Regions from separate parts of the Streptomyces sp. NPDC043427 genome, predicted to be linked through region 1. Evidence: riboswitches for the same ligand, from Rfam matches in the RefSeq annotation. Region 1 holds a riboswitch; each other region holds the start of a gene.
The links. A riboswitch is a leader RNA that binds a small molecule or an ion and turns the genes downstream of it on or off. The one in region 1 is predicted to bind cobalamin.

Region 2: linked by a shared signal. The riboswitch ahead of AC067M_RS40890 (CbtB domain-containing protein) and the one ahead of AC067M_RS04540 (ribonucleoside-diphosphate reductase subunit alpha) in region 1 are both predicted to bind cobalamin.
Region 3: linked by a shared signal. The riboswitch ahead of nicT (Nickel transporter NicT) and the one ahead of AC067M_RS04540 (ribonucleoside-diphosphate reductase subunit alpha) in region 1 are both predicted to bind cobalamin.
Region 4: linked by a shared signal. The riboswitch ahead of AC067M_RS31315 (cobalamin biosynthesis protein) and the one ahead of AC067M_RS04540 (ribonucleoside-diphosphate reductase subunit alpha) in region 1 are both predicted to bind cobalamin.

The regions. Positions count from the first base shown of each region.
Region 1 covers NZ_JBWKCC010000002.1:142,891-146,482, reverse strand. The annotation lists gene AC067M_RS04540 (ribonucleoside-diphosphate reductase subunit alpha) at 1-1,293, opposite strand, end outside; cobalamin riboswitch at 1,415-1,543, opposite strand; gene AC067M_RS04535 (GNAT family N-acetyltransferase) at 1,596-2,102, opposite strand; gene AC067M_RS04530 (NACHT domain-containing protein) at 2,249-3,592, shown strand, end outside.
Region 2 covers NZ_JBWKCC010000040.1:10,816-14,407, forward strand. The annotation lists gene AC067M_RS40880 (four-helix bundle copper-binding protein) at 1-291, shown strand, start outside; gene AC067M_RS40885 (histidine phosphatase family protein) at 763-1,329, opposite strand; cobalamin riboswitch at 1,442-1,590, shown strand; gene AC067M_RS40890 (CbtB domain-containing protein) at 1,628-1,849, shown strand; gene AC067M_RS40895 (CbtA family protein) at 1,875-2,639, shown strand; gene AC067M_RS40900 (acyl-CoA dehydrogenase family protein) at 2,785-3,592, shown strand, end outside.
Region 3 covers NZ_JBWKCC010000017.1:56,526-60,117, forward strand. The annotation lists gene nicT (Nickel transporter NicT) at 104-1,195, opposite strand; cobalamin riboswitch at 1,223-1,411, opposite strand; gene AC067M_RS25500 (LAETG motif-containing sortase-dependent surface protein) at 1,504-2,463, opposite strand; gene AC067M_RS25505 (glycoside hydrolase family 13 protein) at 2,794-3,592, shown strand, end outside.
Region 4 covers NZ_JBWKCC010000024.1:85,417-89,008, reverse strand. The annotation lists gene AC067M_RS31325 (inorganic phosphate transporter) at 1-693, shown strand, start outside; gene AC067M_RS31320 (hypothetical protein) at 736-957, shown strand; cobalamin riboswitch at 1,105-1,244, shown strand; gene AC067M_RS31315 (cobalamin biosynthesis protein) at 1,346-2,398, shown strand; gene AC067M_RS31310 (cobyric acid synthase) at 2,395-3,592, shown strand, end outside.

The DNA of each region.
Region 1 (3,592 bases):
GGAGGAGTGGATGACATGGCCCGGGAGCGCCGTCTGGTTGGCCGTCCGGTTGGCCGCGTCCTTGAAGGTCATCCAGCCGTTGCCGGTCTGCGCGAGGGTGCGCATCATGCGGCCGTACAGCTCGCGGGCGGGGAGGGTCTTCTTGGCGAGCCCGTTCGCCTCCGCCTTGCGGTAGGCGGCGTCGAACTCCTCGCCCCACAGGTCGACCAGCTCGGGCACGTCGGCGGGGGAGAAGAGGGACCACTGGCCGTCGGCGTTCACCCGGCGCATGAACTCGTCCGGCACCCAGTGCGCCAGGTTCAGGTTGTGCGTACGGCGGGCGTCCTCACCGGTGTTGTCGCGCAGCTCCAGGAACTCCTCGATGTCGGAGTGCCAGGTCTCCAGGTAGACCGCGGCCGCGCCCTTGCGCCGGCCGCCCTGGTTCACGGCGGCGACGGAGGCGTCCAGGGTCTTGAGGAACGGGACGATGCCGTTGGAGTGCCCGTTGGTGCCACGGATCAGCGAACCGCGGCTGCGGATCCGGGAGTACGAGAGACCGATGCCGCCGGCGTGCTTCGACAGGCGGGCCACCTGGTGGTAGCGGTCGTAGATGGAGTCCAGCTCGTCCTTCGGGGAGTCGAGCAGATAGCAGGACGACATCTGCGGGTGCCGGGTGCCCGAGTTGAACAACGTGGGGGAGGAGGGCAGATAGTCGAGGCGGCTCATGAGCCCGTAGAGCGCGGCGACTTCGTCGACGGACCGGGGACTGTCGTCCTTGGCGAGGCCCGCGGCCACCCGGAGCATGAAGTGCTGCGGGGTCTCCACGACCTTGCGGGTGAGGGGGTGCCGCAGGAGGTAGCGGCTGTGCAGGGTGCGCAGGCCGAAGTAGCCGAAGCGGTCGTCGGCGCCGGTGTCGACGAGGGCGTCGAGCCGGTCGGCGTGCACGCGCACGAACTCCGCGGTGCGGTCGGCGATGAGGCCTTCCCGGTGCCCCACGGCCACGGACCCGGTGAAGGACGTGACGCCCTGGGAGGCGGCCTCGGCACGGATGGAGATGGTGAGCAGGCGCGCGGCCAGCCGGGAGTAGACGGGGTCCTCGGAGATGAGGCCGGCGGCCGCCTCCGTGGCCAGCTGGCGCAGCTCCGCCTCGTCGGCCCGCGCCGACCGGCCCCGCAAAGCGGCGGCGGCGACCCGGCCGGGGTCGGCGTCGGGCAGGTCGGCGGTCAGCTCGGTCAGGGTCCGCAGCAGTGCGGCACCGGGACCGTCGTTCTCCAGCTCGGTCGCTGAAGCCGGTTCGGCTGGCGCGATGGTCACGTGGGGCTCTCCCTCGCTCGGCACGGGGCCTGGCGGAGGGCAGGGGGCAGCACGAGCGCACGCGGCGTCGCGTCCACCGACCCACTCCACGAGGCCCGGACGTCGGGCACCCGGACCGGACGGGCCGGGCGCGCTGTCGGCAGGTCCTCGGACTGACGCTCATACGCGGGCATACGCGCATGAGTACACCGTTGCGGGACAGTTCCGGATTCGCACCGGATTCCCCTGCGGCGACAGCGAGCATGAGCATACATCTTGTGCCGGGCTGCGGTGTCACCCCCAGATGTTGTGTTGCCGTGGTTTCACAGCGTCAACTCATAGGTGAGGAGAGTGATGTCGTCGAGGTGCGGAATCGGGTTCCAGTCACGCTCCGGGGTGCGGGTGAAGCCGAGGCGTTCGTAGATGCGGTGGGCGGTGTGCATGGTGGCCTGGGTGGAGAGGACCATGCCGGTGCAGCCCTCGACGGCGCGCGCCCGCTCGACGCAGGCCCGTACGAGAGCTTCGCCGACACCACGCCCACGCGCGGTGTGCGCGACCGCGAGCATCCGTATCTCGGCCTCGCCGGGCCGGGCGATGTCGGCCATGGGGCCGCCGTCCGGCACGAAGGTGACTCCGCCGAGCACCCGCCCCTGCTCCACCGCGACCAGCACCTCGGCGGCCGCGGCCCGCTTGGCCACGTCCCTCAACTCGCCCAGGTACGCGTCGCTCTCCCCGAAGTCGAGAAGGCCGTCCTGGAGGTAGGCCTGTGCGGTGATCTCGCCGACGGTGTCGTACTCGCGGGGTTCCACCTGCCGGATGATGATGTCCATGGGGCCGAGTCTGCCGGACGCGTTCGACAGCGAACCCCCGATGTCCGCACCGGTTGCGGGGCGGCCCGAGAGTGCTTCCATGGAAGTAGGCGCCGGCGCCCGCGGAGCCCTCCGCCCCGAGAACGCTCTCGGAGGGAGCACGCACGATGACGAATGTCGTCCGTCGCCCGCCCGGCAAGGAGCGGCCGCGCAACGCGCCCATGGCCACGCTGGGTCTGAGGCGGGCGGGGAACCGGGTCCGGAGCGTCCTCGTCGGCCGCTGGCACACCCTGACGATCCGTCTGGAGGCCCGGCGCGGCACCACCCGGCCCAAGAAGTGGCGGACCGGGTTCTCCTACGGCAACGCGACCAGGATTGTCTGGTTGATCGCCGTGCTCGCGGTCCTTGCCTGGTGCGGAGAGGGCCTGTACATCCTGATCACGGGCGAGTCGACCGGCTTCGAGGACCTGCGGAAGGACGATGGGTTCGACGCCTTCCTCCGCTTCGTCGGTCCCGTACTCACCGCATCCATCGCCGCCGCGCTCTTCCTGTTCTGCTGGTACGGCTGGACCAAGCGGCGTTACCTCGGGAAGGCACGCAGGAGACCCGGTCAACTGGTGCTCACCGCCGGCCAGGACACGGACGACATCGTGGGCCGCGACGAGGTCGCCGAGGTCATCGCCGAACGGCTGCGGGACCGCGACACCCGCCGGCCCTACCTGCTCGTCGGCGGCGTCGGCGTGGGGAAGACCGCCGTCCTCGTGCGGCTCACCGAACTGCTGGCCCAGCAGCACGCGGTGCCCGTGCCGATCCGGCTGAGGGACGCGGCCGGCGAGGCCGACCTGAACTTCGAGCGCATGGCCAAGCGGCGCTTCGCCGAGGAGACGCCCCAGGGGACCCTGGCACGCACCAAGATCGATCGGGTCTGGCAGCAACTGCTCGCCGACGACAAACCGGTCGTCATCGCCGACGGCCTGGAAGAGGCGCTCCTCGACGACGGTCTCCAGCAGAACCGGGACAACATCATCCGCCGTGCCATCGAGCGCGCTCACAAAGAGAAGCTGCCTCTGGTCATCGCCTCGCGGCCGCACAGCCCCCTGGAGAGCACCCCCGCCGCCATCGTGGAGCTGGAACCGTTGAGCGAGGAGGAGGCCCTGCACTTCGTCGAGGCACGCGCGTCGGGCAGCGACGAGCAGTACCTGGACAGGATCGTGGAATCGGCGGAGGTCACCGAATCACCCATCTACCTCCAGATCGTTCGGGAACTGCACCAGAACGGCCTCCTGAACCCGAAGGACCCGGAGCCTCTGGACGTCTCCGGCCGGGACCGCAGCATGCTGCGGCTGCAGTTGCTGGAGAGGTGGGAACGCAGGCTGTGCGAGGGCCGGCTGCGGGAGGACGTCGCGCTGAGCCGGCAGGAGCGCCTCGACACCGTCGAAGTGGTGTCCGCCCTGGCCTGCATCGGCCTGCTCCAGGACAACCTGGAGGTCGGCTTCGCCGAGTTGCTCGAC
Region 2 (3,592 bases), on a different contig from region 1:
CGCGCGTGTGCGCTGCGCGCGAGCCTCGTGGATCCGGACGGGACCGAACAGCAGGAACTCGTACGACGCAAGGGCATCATGTGCGCGGAGGTGTGTGACGCCACCTGCCGTGTGCTGTCCGAGCAGAACCATCTGGACGAGGCGGGCATCCGCGTCCAGCTGGAGTGGTGCCGGACCGTCTGCCTGGAGTCCGCACATGTCTTCGACGGACAACCGGGTGCCGAGGAGAGCGCGGAGGCGTGCCGCGCCTGTGCGAAGGCCTGCACGGAGTTCATCGCCACCCTGGTCTGACCGCTTCACCGCGACGCCCGGCACCCGGACCGCCGGGGCGCCACGGCAACTGTCGGCGAGGCGCCTTGCCACCAGCCGACATCCGTGGCTGCTGCTGCCAGGCCACCGGTACGCCCGGGCGCCCACCGTCCGCGCACTTCGGCGCGGGCCGTTGGCCTTCGCGAGGCCGCGCGACCGCTTTGGCCGCGGCCGGCCGGCAGACCCCGACGTGTCGACAGGCCCGGGCCGGTGTTCCGTGGCCGCTGCGAGGCTGGGCGGGTCAGTGGGCCTCCGCCGAGCCGGTGCCCGACCGTCCCGGCGCCCCGACCGTCCGGCACGGCAGCCGCCACCGGGACACCCGCGCGCCGCAGGGCCGCTTTGAGCCTGATCGCCTGCTTGCGATCGGCCGCTGGGGGTGGGCCCCGAAGCGTCGACAGGCCCGCGAAACCGTGATCCGCGGTGCCCTCCGCGCTGAGCGGCTCATCGCCGTGCTCAGCCGAGCGGGTGCCCGACCGTGACGTTCCAGCGGCCCGATCTGCCGCTGAGCTCGACGGCTGTCAGGGGTGGGACGTCTGTGCGCCACAGGGCCTGGTCCGGTGCGCCGAGGGTGCGGACGATCGCGGCGCGGGACACCTCCGGCTCGACGACGGCGACGGTCCGGCCCGATCTGTCGGCGGCCGTTTCCAGCCAGGCGGCCACTCGGTCGCACAGGGCTCGCACCGACTCCCCGCCGTGCGGGGCGGAGCCGGGATCCGCCAGCCACTCGGCAAGAGCCGCGGGTTCGGTCGCGCTCACCTCCGCCAGCGTCGCCCCGCGCCAGCGGCCCGCGTCCAGTCCCGCGAGTTCCGGCACGGCCACGGCGTCGAGTCCCAGTGCCTCGGCCGTCTCGCGGCACCGCACGGTGGGGGAGGACCAAGCCGCCTCCCAGGCAGGCAGGGTGCCCGCGACGGCCCGGGCCCGGCGCAGGCCTGCCGGGTCGAGGGGGCAGCCGTCGTCGAAGCGGGCCTCCCGCAGCGCCACGCTGATCGCCGGTGAGATCAACATCACTCGGCTTGTCATGCCCACTCCGCCACGCTCGTCACTCCCGCCCTCAACGCCCCTACCAGTACAGTGACTTGACGGGTGACCAGGCCCGTCCGGGCGCACGCGGCTGAGCACGCGCCCTTGGCCGATTCCCTGCGTCGCGGTACGGTCACGTCGAAATCGACGACGGTACGTGGAAGCCGGTGGGATTCCGGCACGGTCGCGCCACTGTATGCCGGGCACGCACTTCGGTGCGGGCCGGGTGAGTCAGACCCGCGTCCGTCGTCATGTGCACCACCGATACGGGACGCGAGTTCCCCAGGGAGGTCCTGCCATGGCGCAGTCCGCCGTCCAGCCGAGCGCTGCCCCCACTGCCGTACCCGAGAAGCTGCCGATCGGCGCGATCGTCCCCTGGGCGGTCTTCTTCGGCATCCTGATGTTGGTCCTGCTCTACTTCGTCGGCGCCGAACAGGGTGCCACCTCCGTGATGTCCGGCGAGGACGTCCACGAGTGGGTGCACGACGCGCGCCACCTGCTCGGTTTCCCCTGCCACTGACAGCCGGGGAAGGACGTACCCGCCCATGAACTCCACCACCGTCCGCACCCTCCTGGTGCGGGGCATGCTCGCGGGACTCGCCGCGGGCCTGCTCGCCCTCGTCGTCGCCTACTTCCTGGGCGAGTCGCGGGTCGACGCCGCCATCGCCTTCGAGGAGGCGCACGCCCACCACCACGCGGGAGGCGCCGAACCCGTCAGCCGTACGATGCAGTCCACCGCGGGCCTGTCCACCGGTGTCCTCGTCTACGGCGTCGCGTTCGGCGGCATCGCCGCCCTCGCGTACTGCTTCGCCCTCGGCCGGATCGGCCGCTTCGGGCCGCGCGCGAGGGCGCTGCTCCTGGCGACGGCCGGTCTGGTCGCCGTGTACGTCGTGCCGTTCCTGAAGTACCCCGCCAACCCGCCCGCCGTCGGCGACCCCGACACGATCGGACAACGCACGACCCTCTATTTCCTGATGGTGGTGCTGAGCGTCCTGCTCGCCGTCGCCACCGTCATCCTGGGCCGGCGCCTCGCGCCACGCCTGGGCAACTGGAACGCGACCCTCGTCGCGGGCGCGTTCTTCGTCCTGGCCGTCGGGCTGGCGTACGCCTTCCTGCCGTCCTTCAACGAGGTCCCCGAGCACTTCCCGGCCACCCTGCTGTGGCAGTTCCGCCTGGCGGCACTCGCCGTGCAGGCCACCCTGTGGACCACCTTCGGGCTGGTCTTCGGGCTGCTCGCGGAACGCGTGCTCGCGCCACGGACCGCGGCGCAGGAGGTCGCCGCCGCACGGCCGACTCCCGTGGCCTCGTGACCGGTTCCCGGTAGGAGAGGCCCTCGGCACGCGTGCCGAGGGCCTCTTCACATCCCCATTTCGCGTCTCCCCGCCATTCCCAATTATTGGAACACGTTCTACCGTGTGGGCCGTCAGGACCGGCCCAGGGGAGCCAGGAGGCGCCGTGCATCTCGACCACACGCCCGAGCAGCAGCGGCTGCGCAGCGAACTGCGTGTCTACTTCGCCGAGTTGGTGCCCGACAACGCCTCCACCCGGCACGCCGACCCGGTCGCCCAGAAACGCTTCTACCGCGAGACGATCCGACGGCTCGGCACGGACGGCTGGCTCGGCGTCGGCTGGCCCACGGAGTACGGCGGGCGCGGCCTGACCGCGATGGAACAGTTCATCTTCTTCGACGAGGCCGCCCAGGCGGGTGTCCCGCTGCCCCTGATGGCGCTCAACACCGTCGGCCCCACGATCATGCGGTACGGCACGGAGGAGCAGAAGGCGTACTTCCTGCCGAGGATCCTCTCCGGCGAGATCGACTTCGCCATCGGCTACAGCGAGCCCGGCGCGGGCACCGACCTGGCGTCCCTCAAGACCCGCGCGGTGCGCGACGGCGACCAGTACGTCGTCAACGGCCAGAAGATCTGGACCACCAACGGCGACACTGCCGACTGGGTGTGGCTCGCCGTCCGCACCGACCCCGAGGCCCCGCCCCACAAGGGCATCACCATGCTCCTCGTCCCGACCACCGACCCCGGCTACTCCTGCACCCTCATCAACACCCTCGCCGGTCACGACACCACGGCCAGCTACTACGAGGACATCCGCGTCCCCGTCTCCCGCCGCGTCGGCGCCGAGAACCAGGGCTGGCGACTGATCACCAATCAGCTCAACCACGAGCGTGTCACCCTCGCCGCCCACGGCACCATGGCCATCCGCGCCCTGCACGACGTGCAGCGCTGGGCCATGGAGACCAAGCTCGCCG
Region 3 (3,592 bases), on a different contig from region 1:
CTCCTGCGAACACCTCTTTGCCAAAAGATTACCTTGCGATGGCCGGTCGCGTCACGGTCAAGTCACATATGCACACAGGTAGTTCGCCCGGTGTTCACCGAAGTCACTGCGTGTCGGCGGGCCGTACCGCCCACCGCTGCTCCACCTTCGCGAGCTTCCAGTACGCGACCGCCGCCGCCCACACCACGACGAACAGCCCGACGATGATGTAGCCGACGTTGTCGAGGTCGAGGCCCGCGATCCAGCCGGTGACGTCGTCGCGCAGGTCGAGCTTCTCGTGGAGGACGCCGACGAGTTCGATCGTGCCGATGAAGAAGGCGACGGCGATGGACAGGCCGGTGATGGTGAGGTTGTAGAAGACCTTGCGGACGGGGTTGGAGAACGCCCACTGGTAGGCGAAGTTCATGAACGTGCCGTCGAGGGTGTCGAACAGGCTCATGCCGGCGGCGAAGAGGAGCGGCAGGCACAGGACCGCGTACCAGGGCAGGCCCGCCGCAGCGCCCGAACCGGCCATCACCATCAGCGTGACCTCGGTCGCGGTGTCGAAGCCGAGGCCGAAGAGGAAGCCGAGCGGGTACATCTGGCCGGGGCGCGAGATGGAGTTGGTGAGGCGGCCGAGGATCCGGTTCATGAAGCCCCGCGAGTCCAGGTGCTGTTCGAGCTCCCGCTCGTCGTACGCGCCCGCCCGCATCGCCCGGAACACCCTCAGGATGCCCACCAGGGCGACCAGGTTGAGGGCGGCGATGAGGTAGAGGAACGTGCCGGAGATGGTCGTACCCAGGAAGCCGAGGACCTGGTGGGTGCCCGAGTCCTCGTTCATGACCCGGCCGGCCAGTTGGGTGCCGCCCGCGATCAGCAGGGCGAGCAGGACCACGACACTGGAGTGGCCGAGCGCGAACCAGAAGCCCACCGACACCGGCCGCTTGCCGTCGGCCATCAGCTTGCGGGTGGTGTTGTCGATCGCGGCGATGTGGTCGGCGTCGAAGGCGTGCCGCATGCCGAGGGTGTAGGCGGTGATGCCGAGGCCGATGCCGAAGGCCTTGTCGCCGACCTCGTAGTGGCCGGGGACGACGAGCAGGAACAGGATCCCGAACGCGACGACGTGCAGGGCGGCGATGACCGCCATCAGCACCGCCGTCCGCACGGTGTCCTCACGCCGCCAGCGGAAGGAAGCAGGCGAAACAGGCTCGGTCATACGGTCAGCTCCAGCACCTCGTGGATCACTTCGTGAGATGCCGTGGCCGGTCTCCTGGCTTCCGGGTGTACGCGCCCGGCCCTGCCTTCCCGGCCGCCTCGCGACGACCAGTGGCTGTCCCTCACGGGACGCGGGACGGGAACTCCCCGATCACAGTGGCGAGGGCCGCGCCGGCTTCACACCGACTTCCCGAACACCACGGCCCGCCCACAGTAGGTGCTCACCGCAGCTCCCGCACAGCCGGGTGGGGCCGAGGCCCCGGGGGCAACGCCCCCAGGCCCCCGGCCCCCAAGATCCCGGCGTCGTCGCTACGAGCGAGCGGCCGCCTTGCGCCTGCGCGTCGACACGACGATCACCGCGCCACCCGCGAGCAGCACCGCCGCGCCGATGGCGATCGGGGTCGTGCTGCTGTTCGCGCCCGTCTCCGCGAGGTCGCCGCCGCCGCCGTGCGGCGTGGCAGCCGGGGGCGTGGTGGACTCGGAGTCGCTCGGCGGCTGGGTGGAGGTCGAGCCGGACGGGGTCGGGGTGCCGGCGGGAGGCTCGGTCTCGGCCGGCGGGGTCACGGGCTCGCTCGCCGGGGGCGTCGTGGGAGTGGCGGGCGTGGTGGGCGGGGTGGAGGCGGGCGGGGTGGTCGGGGGCTGCGACTCGATGGTCGTGCAGTCCTTGCTGCCGCCGTTCCAGGCCGCGATCAGCTTGTCCTTGATCACCGGACGGTCCGGACCCTTGGGCAGCTCACCGTGCTCGAAGCCGTCCTTCGCGTCGAGCTTGCCGTCGAACTTCTTGGCGCCCCGGTAGAGGTCGATCTGCGCGTAGCAGCCCGCGTCCGGCACCGCGATGTCGAGGGACTCGGTCTGGCCGGGCTTGACCGTCACCGTGTCGAAGTCGATGAAGATCTGCTCACCGGAGGTGCCGAAGTCCGCGCCGTGGGCGAGGAAGGACGACAGGGAGGCGGTGCAGGTGCTCGCGTCCCCGGCGGTGCGGACCTTGATGTGGACCTTGCCGTCCTCGGTCGGCTTGAGGTTCTGGTCGTCGACCTTGACCGAGTCGAAGAAGCCGACGCCGTCCAGGGAGAACTGGCAGCGGTCCGTGCCGGTCTCCGTGCCCGCGCCGGTGCCCGGCTGGTACGCCCCGCCGGACGCCCAGCCGTCCCCGCCGGGCTCGGAGGCCCAGGCACCGGAGGCAGCGGCGACGGAGGCAGCGCACAGGGCGAGCGACGCGGCGCCCGTCCCCAGCAGGCGGCGCATGGTGACACGTCTCGCTATGGACATGCAGATCCCATCTTGGCGTGCGAAACCCGGGTACGGCGGGAGGGCAGCACGACGCTGTCGGCCGTACCGGGGGTGTGCGGTCGAAGAAACACCGGGCCCATTGGTCACATGCGCCACAGCGTGTACTCATGGTGGATCTCGCGGCGGAACGCTGTCAACCTGCTGCGACGGCAAGTGAGTTCGGACGCCATCACAGTTCCGTCACACGGGGAATGATTCGTTCCGACGGTGGCGGAGGTTCACTTTTCCGGCGATGTGGACAGAATTTCCCTTTATCGTGCATAGACCGCTCGTCCGCATCATCCGCCGAGAACCCGAAGAGGAGCCAGCGTGATCGTCCGTACCACGCCCGACCTCTCGTCCAAGGATCCGAACTGGTGGCGGCAGGCCGTCATCTACCAGGTGTATCCGCGCAGCTTCTCCGACGCCGACGGTGACGGGCTCGGCGACGTCCGGGGTGTCACCCAGCGCCTGTCCCACCTCGCGGCGCTCGGCGTGGACGCGCTGTGGCTCAGCCCCTTCTACCCCTCCGAGCTCGCCGACGGCGGCTACGACGTCGCCGACTACCGGGACGTCGACCCGCGCCTGGGCAGCCTGGACGACTTCGACGACATGGTCGCCGAGGCCCACCGCCTGGGCCTGAAGGTGATCGTCGACCTGGTCCCGAACCACACCTCGCACCAGCACGTCTGGTTCCAGGAGGCCCTGGCGGCCGGCCCGGGCTCCGCCGCCCGCGACCGGTACGTCTTCCGTGACGGCCGGGGCGAGCACGGAGAGCTCCCGCCCTCCGACTGGCAGTCCGTCTTCGGCGGCAGCGCCTGGCAGCGGGTGCCGGACGGGCAGTGGTACCTGCACCTGTTCGCGCCCCAGCAGCCCGACCTGAACTGGGGGCACGAGGAGGTCCGCGCCGACTTCCGCACGACCTTGCGCTTCTGGGCCGACCGCGGGGTCGACGGCTTCCGGGTCGACGTCGCCCACGCCCTCGCCAAGGACCTGGCCGAGCCGCTGCGCGACCTGGGCGGGCCCGAGCTGAGCCGGGAGGAGGCGCTGCCGGACTTCCCGCCCGGTACCCACCCCTTCTACGACCGCGACGACGTCCACGAGATCTACCGCGACTGGCGCACGATCC
Region 4 (3,592 bases), on a different contig from region 1:
GGCCTGGTCTCCCTCGCGCACGGCACGAACGACGCCCAGAAGACGATGGGCATCATCACCCTCGCCCTGGTCGCCGGCGGCGCCGTCGCCCCCGACTCCGACCCGCCCCTGTGGGTCATCCTCTCCGCGGGCCTCGCCATCGCGCTCGGCACCTACCTCGGTGGCTGGCGCATCATCCGCACCATGGGCAAGGGCCTGACCGACCTCCAGCCGCAGCAGGGCTTCGCCGCCCAGACCAGCGCCGCGACGGTCATCCTGGCCTCCTCCCACCTGGGCTTCTCCCTCTCCACCACCCACTCGGTCTCCGGCTCGGTGATGGGCGCGGGCCTCGGCCGCAAGGGCGGCGTCGTCCGCTGGTCGACCGCCACCCGCATGTTCGTCGCCTGGGGCCTCACGCTCCCGGCCGCGGCCCTGGTCGGCGCGCTCGCGGAGTACGTGACCGGCTTCGGCGACTGGGGCACGGCCGTCGTCGCCGTCTTCCTCGTCGCCTCCAGCGCCGCGATCTGGAAGATCTCGCGCCGCGAGGTCGTCGACCACAGCAACGTCAACGACTCCGAGGAGCCGCCCGGCGTGGTGACCACCGCGATCGCCGTGGTGAGCCCGCCGCCCGCGGGCACGGTCGCCGAGGACCTGTCGGCGACGATCCCGGCCTCCGCGGCCGAGTCCGCCCCGCCGGCCACCACCACCGTCTGAGCCGCATCCGGTCCGTACGCCAGGTATGAAGGAAGAGACAGCATGAAGATCGACTGGGCGGCTCTCGGCTCCGTCTTCGGGGTCAGCCTCGTGGTCACCGTGGCCCTCGTGGCCCTGTTCACCCTCGGCATCACCGGCCTCTCCCGGCGCGAGCGGGCCGCGGCCCAGGGCGGCTCCGCCGCTCTCGCGGTCACCGGCGCGTACGTGTGCTTCGCGGCGTGCGCGGCGGCGGTGGCGTACGGGATCTCCCTGATCATCGCCTGATCGCCGCCTGACCGGCGGCACACGGGCACCACGTGGGGTGCGGGACGGATCGTCGTCCCGCACCCCACGTGCGCGTGTGACGCCCTCGACGGCCCGCGTGTGGGGTTCTCCACACTCTCCCGTCGCAGGTCAACAGCAAGTTGACGGCTCTTCCGGGGCCGTGGTGGACTGCCGGAGCCATGTACGGCGGCAGGAGAGGAAGCCGGTGAGAATCCGGCGCGGTCCCGCCACTGTCACCGGGGTAGGAAGCCCCGGGAGCCAGGAACTCTCACCGCCGGTCTCGTCGAACCAGGGCGCGGACACCCTGAGTGAGGACATATCGCCATGCGCGGCTGCCGATTGAGGGCCAGTACCAGCTTGTTGCCCGACCCCACGGACGGCTGAGCCGATGGGTGCCGATCGCGTCTTCGCGTACGGCGCCGCCGCCGGCCTCCTCGGTGACCTGCTCCTCGGCGATCCCCGCCGCGGACACCCGGTCGCCGCGTTCGGGCGGGCCGCGGGTGCCGTCGAGCGGGTGCTGTGGCGCGACCACCGGGGGTGGGGGGCGCTGCACACCGCGGTGTGCGCCGGTGGCGCCGTCGCCCTCGGCGCCATGGCCGCTCGTGCGGTACGCCCCTCCCCGGCTGCTTCCGTCGCGCTGACCGGTGCCGCCACCTGGGCCGTCGTCGGGGGGACTTCACTCGGCCGGGAAGCCCGGACCATCGGGCGGGCGCTCGAAGCGGGGGACGTCGACGCGGCGCGGGCACGACTGCCGCATCTGTGCGGGCGGGACCCACAGGCCCTCGACGCGGACGGGATCGCCAGGGCCGTCGTGGAGTCCGTCGCGGAGAACACGTCGGACGCGGTGGTGGGGGCGCTGGTGTGGGGCGGGATCGCGGGCGTGCCGGGGCTGCTGGGGTTCCGGGCGGTCAACACGCTGGATGCGATGGTCGGGCACAAGTCGGCCCGTTATCGGCGGTACGGGTGGGCTTCTGCGCGGCTCGACGACGTCGCCGGGTGGCCGGGGGCTCGGGTGACCGCGGTGCTGGCGGCTGTGGCGGGGCCCGATCCGCGGGGGGCCGTACGGGCCTGGCGTGCGGATGCGGCCAAGCACCCGAGTCCCAACGCCGGGCCTGTGGAGGCGTCGTTCGCGGGGGCGTTGGGGGTGCGGCTGGGCGGGACGTTGTCGTACGAGGGGCGTGTGGAGCATCGGCCTGTGCTGAATGGAGAGGGGCGTGCGGTGGAGGTGCGGGACATCGAGCGGGCTGTTCGGTTGTCGCGGCGGGTGAGTTGGCTGGCGCTCGGGGTGAGTGCGGCGGGGGCGTTGCTGCGGGGGCGGGTTACGAGGCGCCCGGCGCTGCAGACCGTGGCCACCCTCCCCCACTCTCGGCTTCACTCGAGCGGGGGCACCCCCATCGCCCTGCCGAACGACCGCCCACAGCCGGTAGGAGGTCTCTCGTGAACGGGCGCGGGTTGCTCGTCGCCGGCACCACCTCCGATGCCGGGAAGAGTGTCGTCACCGCCGGGATCTGTCGGTGGCTGGTGCGCCAGGGCGTCAAGGTCGCGCCGTTCAAGGCGCAGAACATGTCGCTCAACTCGTTCGTCACACGGGAAGGTGCGGAGATCGGGCGGGCGCAGGCCATGCAGGCCCAGGCCTGTCGGGTCGAGCCGACCGCGCTGATGAACCCGGTGCTGCTCAAGCCCGGCGGGGAGCAGAGCAGTCAGGTCGTGCTGCTCGGGAAGCCCGTGGGTGAGTTGAGTGCGCGTGGCTATCACGGTGGGCGGCAGCAGAAGCTGCTCGGGACGGTGCTGGACTGTCTCGCCGAGTTGCGGGGCACGTATGACGCGGTGATCTGTGAGGGGGCCGGGAGTCCCGCCGAGATCAATCTGCGGCGGACGGACATCGTGAACATGGGGATCGCCCGCAACGCGCGGCTCCCCGTGCTCGTCGTCGGCGACATCGACCGCGGCGGGGTCTTCGCCTCCTTCTTCGGGACCGTCGCCCTGCTGTCGCCCGAGGACCAGGAGTGTGTCGCCGGGTTCCTGGTCAACAAGTTCCGCGGTGACGTCTCCCTGCTCGAACCCGGGCTCGACATGCTGCACGGGCTCACCGGACGGCACACGTACGGGGTTCTCCCGTTCCGGCACGGGCTCGGCATCGACGAGGAGGACGGGCTGAGGGTGTCCCTGCGGGGCACGGTGCGGGAGTCGAACGTCGCCCCGCCCGTCGGCGAGGACGTGCTGCGGGTCGCCGTCTGCGCGATTCCCCTCATGTCCAACTTCACCGACGTGGACGCGCTGGCCGCCGAACCGGGTGTCGTGGTGCGGTTCGTGGACCGGCCGGAGGAACTGGCCGACGCGGACCTCGTCGTGATTCCGGGGACGCGGGGGACCGTACGGGCGCTGGAGTGGCTGCGGGAGCGGGGGCTCGCGGAGGCCATCGAGCGCAGGGCCGCCGAACAGCGGCCCGTCCTCGGCATCTGCGGTGGCTTCCAGATCCTCGGCGAGCACATCGAGGACGAGGTCGAGAGCCGGCTCGGGCACGTCGACGGGCTCGGCGTGCTGCCCGTGCGGGTGCGGTTCGCCCGCGAGAAGACCCTCACCCGGCCGGTGGGGGAAGCCCTCGGCGAGCGGGTCGAGGGGTACGAGATCCATC